DNA from 2 places in the Brevundimonas sp. SGAir0440 genome. Region 2 is predicted to be linked to the other one. Evidence: riboswitches for the same ligand, from Rfam matches in the RefSeq annotation. Region 2 holds a riboswitch; the other holds the start of a gene.
The links. Region 2 has a riboswitch for cobalamin ahead of E7T10_RS03565 (TonB-dependent siderophore receptor). Riboswitches for the same ligand answer to the same signal wherever they lie in the genome.
Positions count from the first base shown of each region.

Region 1: linked by a shared signal. The riboswitch ahead of E7T10_RS12915 (DUF1852 domain-containing protein) and the one ahead of E7T10_RS03565 (TonB-dependent siderophore receptor) in region 2 are both predicted to bind cobalamin.

Region 1 is NZ_CP039435.1:2,609,286-2,612,695, reverse strand. It holds gene E7T10_RS12920 (methionine synthase) at 1-665, opposite strand, end outside; gene E7T10_RS12915 (DUF1852 domain-containing protein) at 695-1,681, opposite strand; cobalamin riboswitch at 1,789-1,997, opposite strand; gene E7T10_RS12905 (helicase-related protein) at 2,912-3,410, shown strand, end outside.
Region 2 is NZ_CP039435.1:735,759-739,168, reverse strand. It holds gene E7T10_RS03565 (TonB-dependent siderophore receptor) at 1-1,683, opposite strand, end outside; cobalamin riboswitch at 1,827-2,036, opposite strand; gene mutS (DNA mismatch repair protein MutS) at 2,087-3,410, shown strand, end outside.

The DNA.
Region 1 (3,410 bases), 1.3 Mb from region 2:
GTGTTGGCCTTGATGCCGTAGCCGTAGCAGATGTGGACCGCCGTTTCGCACCCCAGCCCCTCGGCCGCCCTCTCCAGGGTCGCCACGCCCCAATCGTTCACCTCGTCGAAGAAGACGTTAAAGGCGGGCTCGTCGAACTGGACGATGTCGACGCCGGCGGCCTCCAGCTCGCGGGCCTCTTCATTCAGGATCTTGGCGAACTCCCAGGCCAGTTTTTCGCGGCTGCCGTAATGGTCGTCATACAGGGTGTCGATCATTGTCATCGGCCCAGGCAGGGCCCATTTGATCGGCTGGTCGGTCTGAGCCCGCAGAAAGTTGGCGTCCTCGACGAAGACCGATTTCGGCCGGCTGACTCCGCCCACGACCACCGGGACGCTGGCGTCGTAGCGGTTGCGGATTCGCATGGTCTTGCGCTTCTCGAAGTCGACGCCGTCCAAGTGTTCGATAAAGGTCGTGACGAAATGCTGGCGGGTCTGTTCGCCGTCGCTGACGATGTCGATGCCCGCCCGGCGCTGATCGTCGAGCGACAGACGCAGGGCGTCCTGCTTGGCCTCGATCAGGTCGTCGCCGTGCAGCTTCCAGGGCGACCAGAGCGTCTCGGGCTCGGCCAGCCAGACGGGTTTGGGCAGGCTGCCGGCGGTCGAGGTCGGGAGAAGGGTTTTCATGAGGTAAGGCTCTAAAATCTGGAAACTGATCAGGCGGCGGCGAAGGCGGCCGACCATTGGTCGAGACGGGCGCGGTGCGGCTTGATGAACCGCTCCTCGACGAAACGGCCTTGTTCGACGGCCAGCCGGCTGCGCTCGTCGCGGTCGTAGGCGATGCGGGTCAGCGAATAGTTCTGCGCCGTCAGGCTGGGCTGATACTGCTCGGTCGCCGGGGAGTTGGCGTTGTAGATTTCGGGCCGATAGATCTTCTGGAAGGTCTCCATCGTGGCGATTGTGCTGGCCAGTTCGAGGTCGGCGTAGTCGCCGGTCAGGTCGCCGATGTGGTACAGGGCGAACGGCGCCACGCTGGCCGGGGGCATGAAGTAGCGAACCTTCATCCCCATCTTCGCGAAATACCGATCGGTCGGCGAGAAGGCGTTGTTGTCGTATTCCAGCCCCAGCATCGGATGTTCGGCGCCGGTGCGGTGATAGGTCTTGTTGCTGGAGACGCTGAGGCAGATGACCGGCGGCTTGGCGAAGTTGTCGCGATAGGCGCCCGACGCGAGAAAGTGCCGGAACAGCTTGCCGTGCAGATCGCCGAAATCGTCCGGCACGCCACCCTTCGGATGCGCCTTCAGGTGTTCGGGCAGGACCACGCTGAAGTCGTAGTCACGAACATAGGAGGAGAAGTTGTTGCCCACGATCCCATTGATCCGCCTGCGCGTCTCCCTGTCGATGATCGTCGTCTGCAGGATTTCGATCAAGGGAAAGGCGTCGTCGCGCTCCGAGCCAAGGCTCATCTCGACCGAGACGATCTGAAGCTCCAGCGCATAGCGATCGCCCCTCGGATTGTCGTGGTGCGCCAGCGAGTTGAAGCGGTTGTCGATCATCCGCAGGGTGTTGCGCAGATTGTCTCGGCGGCTCTCGCCTCGCGCTAGGTTGGCGAAGTTGGTGGTGATCCGCGTCTTCTCGGCGGGACGATAGTCTTCGTCGAGCGCAGTCCGCTTGATCCTGAAGGTGAAGTCGCTGCTCGCCATGGTCTCTGCCGTTGATGCTGTGGCGAGACAGCGGACAGGGACGCGCGACCGCTCGCGCGCAGTCGTCCCGTCGCGGCGTTCATGCGGCCTGACCGGACACCCCGCCGGAGGACGTTATCTGTCGGGGCAGGTCTCCTGGCTCACGGGTCACGGCTTCAGGTCCGGCCTTCCCAACGTCCGAAGACGTCAGTGACACGAAATGGACCTTCGGCTCGCCGCTCACAGTTGCGGGGGCAGCGCCGGCATTACACCGGCTTCCCTCTTAGCTCCGCATCGCCCGAAAGCGACGCGCAGAACCTCGACCTGTTCATGAGACGCGCACCCGACGCCAAAGTCAAGAAACACATAAGGATATCCTTATGGGTTCTGTCGGCTTCAACCATCGCTCATGCTGTTCAGCTTTTCTGGGTCATGGCTCCACGAGCCCAGCAAACATTGAACAGCATCTCTTTGGATATCGGTCTGCCACAGACGCCGCTGGGAAGTTCGTCGTCCGACAAGACTGAGGCTGAGCGAAGGCACGGGCGGAGCGCACGAGGTGCTAGCTTATGCGCTGATAACGATGACGAATCCCCGACGGTTTGTTGGAGATGAGGCGCCTTAGTTCGAGGAGGTTCTGTCAAGCCTGCAGATCGCGCTAGCTCAATCACTTAGGAGCTTGAACCCTCTGGGCGGCGCCCATCGGGCGCGCTGCGCGGTGTCCCGACGATGAAGAAGCCTTTCCGATACCCTACGACTCCAGACGGCCGTTACTTCGTGGTGCGAGGCCGGCTTTGGCGATGCGCCAATCCTGCCTTGTCGGCTGCGGCGAGGGACGAACTGGTGCATGATCTGATGTCGGCGCGCCGGGCGGTGCGGACGGCCCTGGCGGCTGAGGATTCAGATGCTCTGGCCGCATCGCGGCGGAGCGTAGACAAGGCCAAGGTGGGACTGGGCGAGCGGGGGCCCGTGTGGTGGAACGAAGGCTCACCGGATCTCAATCGGCGCATGTGCGCAACACTCCATATGCGGACTGGTTCGCCGGTTTGTCCGAGACGCGCGAATGATGACAGCGTTCCATCGTTTTGTTGTGGCTGAGGCCATGCGGTCGATACGGCCACGGCCGAAATAGCCGCCGCACGAAAAGATCCTGCAACTTCCTTCTAGGACGGTTCCGGCGCTCTGGCGGCCGAAACGACTGAGGGTACGGAAGCGGGCGCAACTACTGGCTGACCACGGGGTTGAGCGAGGATGAAATCGTCGCCTGCCGAAACCGATCTTTCCGCCACGGGCCAGCAGGTCCTCGTTGGAGGGCCAGCGCCCGAGCAGGACGACGGCAAGCGTTGGAAAATGCCGGCGGCGGCCGTGGCGGCTGGACTTGCCGAGATGAAGGCAAAACGATCGCAGACGGTGGTGTTCATCGCGACCAGCGAACGTCGCGCCGATGAGATTGCGGCGGCCCTCTCACCGATGGTGAAGGACGCCGAGGTGCTGGTCCTGCCGCCCTGGGACTGCCTACCCTACGACCGCGCCGAGCCGTCTCGCGAGAGCATGGGGCGGCGGATGGCGGTCCTGGCCGCCCTGAACGAAGCCGGCACAAGGCCTGTGTTCCTGGTCGCCTCGCCCGATGCGATCGTGCAGCGGACGCCGTCGCGCGAACGGATCAAGGCCCGCTTGTTGCTCTCGGCGGGCGAGGCGCTGGATCGCGAAGCCCTGGAATCGTTTCTGACCGATACGGGCTATGCGGCGG
Region 2 (3,410 bases):
ATTGGCGGTGACGAAACCGTCGCGCGCCACGGTCGAGAAGCCGCCCGAATCGTCCTGATCGCCTTCCGCCCGCACGGTCAACGCGCCGGACAGACGGTCGCCCGTCCAGCCCAGGGTCGCCGAACCGGCGTGTTCCGGCACGCGCAGCAGGCGCACGCCCGTCGTGCGATCCGTCGCGTCGGTCCAGGCATAGGCCAGGGTCAGGTCGAACCCGCCGCCCAGCAGGGCGCGGCCTTCCAGCTCGAACCCGTCCGAACGCGTCTTGGCGACGTTGATGTAGCGACCGGCCGAATAGGTGATCTGATCCTCGACGTTCAAACGATACAGCGTCGCCCTCCCATCGAATCGACCATCGGCCGAGGCCCAGCCCAGGGCGATCTCGACGCTGTCGGCCGTTTCCGGCTTCAGTTCCGGCCAGGGCTGGGGCGCATAGCAGAAGTCGCAGACCGCCTGGCTGACCGTCGGCGACTTGAAGCCCGTGCCGTAGGCGCCCGCCAATATGAAGCCTCCGGCCAGGTCATAGGCCGCCGACACCCGCCCCGTCGTTTTTGAGCCGAAATCGTCGGTGTCGTCATAACGCAGTCCGCCGGTCAGGTTCAGCGCGCCGACATCGTATTGGGCCACGCCGAACACCGAGGTGATCGACAGGTCGCGCGACAGGCCCGACGACAGAGCCGCCGAGGCCTCGTTCCGCTCCACGCCGAACGCATAGTCGATGTCCTGCGCCTGGCCGTTCGCCTGCCAGCGATAGGCCTGACGGTCGCCGGTGAAGGTCGAGCCGAAGCCGCCGCTGACTGAGCTGCGATCGAGATCCGACGCCGAAACGCTGAACTGATGCGTCAGGCCGAACGCCTTGGCCGTCACCCGGCCAAAGCCCGACCACTGCTCGCTTTCCTGGGTGTCGTCGGTGTCGGCCAGAGTAAAGTTCGGCGCTGGGAAGCCGTCGATATCGGCCTTGGACTTGTTCCAGCGCACCGATCCATCGACCTTGACCGCATCGGACAGGACATAGCGGCCTTTGGCGCCGAGCGTCGTGCTGCGGAACCCGTCGGCCTCGGTGTTGCCGTCCGCCTCGTCCGCCGCCGAAATGCCGTCGGTGTCGAACCGCGAGGCATAGGCGCTGAAGGCGTAGGTCTCGTTGGCGACGCCCGCCGACACCCGGCCGCGCACGGTGTCGAAGCTGCCGGCCTCGGCCTCGGCTCGAAGGCCGTCGATCTCTTGCGTGGTGAAGGCAATCACCCCGCCGATGGCGTCGGATCCCCACAGCGACGACTGCGGGCCGCTCAGCACTTCGATCCGCGCGATATCGGCCAGTTCGAAGCTGGAGAAGTCATAGGCGCCGTTCGGCTCGGCCGCGTCGTTGACCGGCGCGCCGTCGACCAGGACCAGGGTCTTGCCGGGCGTCGCGCCGCGCATCCGCACCTGGGCCACGCCGCCGAAAGCGCCCGAACGCGTCACCGACAGACCCGGCACATCGGCCAGGATGTCGGCGGCGAAGATGGCGCCGCGCTGTTCGATGGTCTTGCCGTCGATGACGCGGGCGCCGGGCGTGTCGGCGACAATGGCCGGGATGCGGGTGGCGGTGACGATGACCTCGTCCAGTTGGGTCGCGTCCTCGGCAAAGGCGGGCGCGGCAAAGGCGGCCGCAATCGCCGCCGTCGAAAGAAGAATGGAACGCTTCATTGAGCGATACCCCCGTGTTCGGTCCCGCGAGTGCGCGCGAGAGACCGTCATGAGCGAACCGACCCGCCAGACCGCTGAGGTCTGGACGGCGCAAGATCGGGTCGCTTCCACGGAGAAACCGCGCTGCTGTCTGGTCCCGGACAGGAGCGAGCGACGTCGGCGGCCAGGTCTCCTGGCTTGCGGGTCGTAAACCGCCGTCCTCACCTTCCCAGTTTCCCAGTGGCGCCGGGATCGAAACCCCGGACGGACGACGCTCTCGCCGCCTACAGTTGCGGGCACAGCCACGGCGTCACACCGTGTTCCCTTAACCGCCTGACGCGGCCTATCGCAGGGCCGACAAGCCTGTGCAAGAGCCGGTCAACGGCCTTGAGCCGCCGGGCGCGATCCGTCACCCTGCAGCCACATGAACGCCCCCGTCTCTCATCCCCCGGAAATCGCCGCCTCGCTGGAGGGCGCGACGCCGTTCATGGCGCAATATCTGACGGCCAAGGCGGGCCAGCCGGACGCCATCCTGTTCTTCCGCATGGGCGACTTCTACGAGCTGTTCTTCAAGGACGCCGAGGTCGCGGCGGCCGCCCTTGGCATCACCCTGACCAAGCGGGGCAAGCATCAGGGCGAGGACATTCCGATGGCCGGCGTGCCGGTGCATGCGATGGAGGGCTACCTCGCCCGGCTGATCCGCATCGGCCACAAGGTCGCCATCTGCGAACAGCTGGAAGACCCGGCAGAGGCCAAGAAGCGCGGCGGCAAGGCCGTGGTGCATCGCGGCGTGGTCCGGGTCGTCACCCCCGGCACCCTGACCGAGGACAGCCTCTTGGACGCGCGCGGCGCCAACCGTCTGGCGGCGGTCGCGGTGCGTAAGGGTCGAGCGGCCGTCGCCGTGGTCGAACTGTCGTCCGGCGCGGTCGACAGCGTCGCCTGTTCTATCGAAGACCTGGGCGCGGCGCTCGCCGCCTTCCGCCCGTCCGAAGTCCTGGTTACGGACCGGATGTATTCGGACGAGACGACGCGCGACGCCCTGGACGGCTCGGGCGGGGTGGTCCAGGCGCTGGCCTCGGCCATCGCCGAGCCCCAGGCCGCCCGCGCGCGCGTCGAACGCCTGTACGGCGTCTCGGCGCTCGACGGCTTCGGCGCCTTCGAGGAGGCCGAGGTCTCGGCGCTGGGTCTGATCGCCGCCTATCTGGAGACGACCCAGGCCGGCAAGGTCCCCGCCCTGGCCCCGCCGCGCCGTCTGGGCGAAAGCGGCTTTCTGGCCATCGACCCGGCGACCCGCGCCAGCCTTGAGATCGACCGCACCCAGCGCGGCGAGCGCGAGGGCAGCCTGCTCGCCTGCATCGACCGCACCGTCACCTCGGGCGGCGCCCGGGCCCTGGCCGAACGCATCGCTCGGCCCTTGCGCGATCCTTTGGCCATCAACGAACAGCTCGACGCCGTCGAATGGCTCTTGGAACGCCGCGATCTGCGCCGCGATCTGCGTGATGGGCTGAAAGCCTCCTCCGACATCGCCCGCGCCGTCGGACGATTGGCGCTGGGTCGCGGCGGCCCGCGCGACCTGGCCGCCGTGCGCACCGGCCTGTCGATCGCCGAGGGCGTCGCAGGGCTGTTTGTGGGCCAGGTCGATCCCCTGACCGGCCAGCCGCGCCGCATCGCCTCGGCGCTGGACCGCCTGACCCTGTCGCCCGACGTCTCGCGGCTGAAAGCCGACCTGATCGACGGCCTGGTGGACG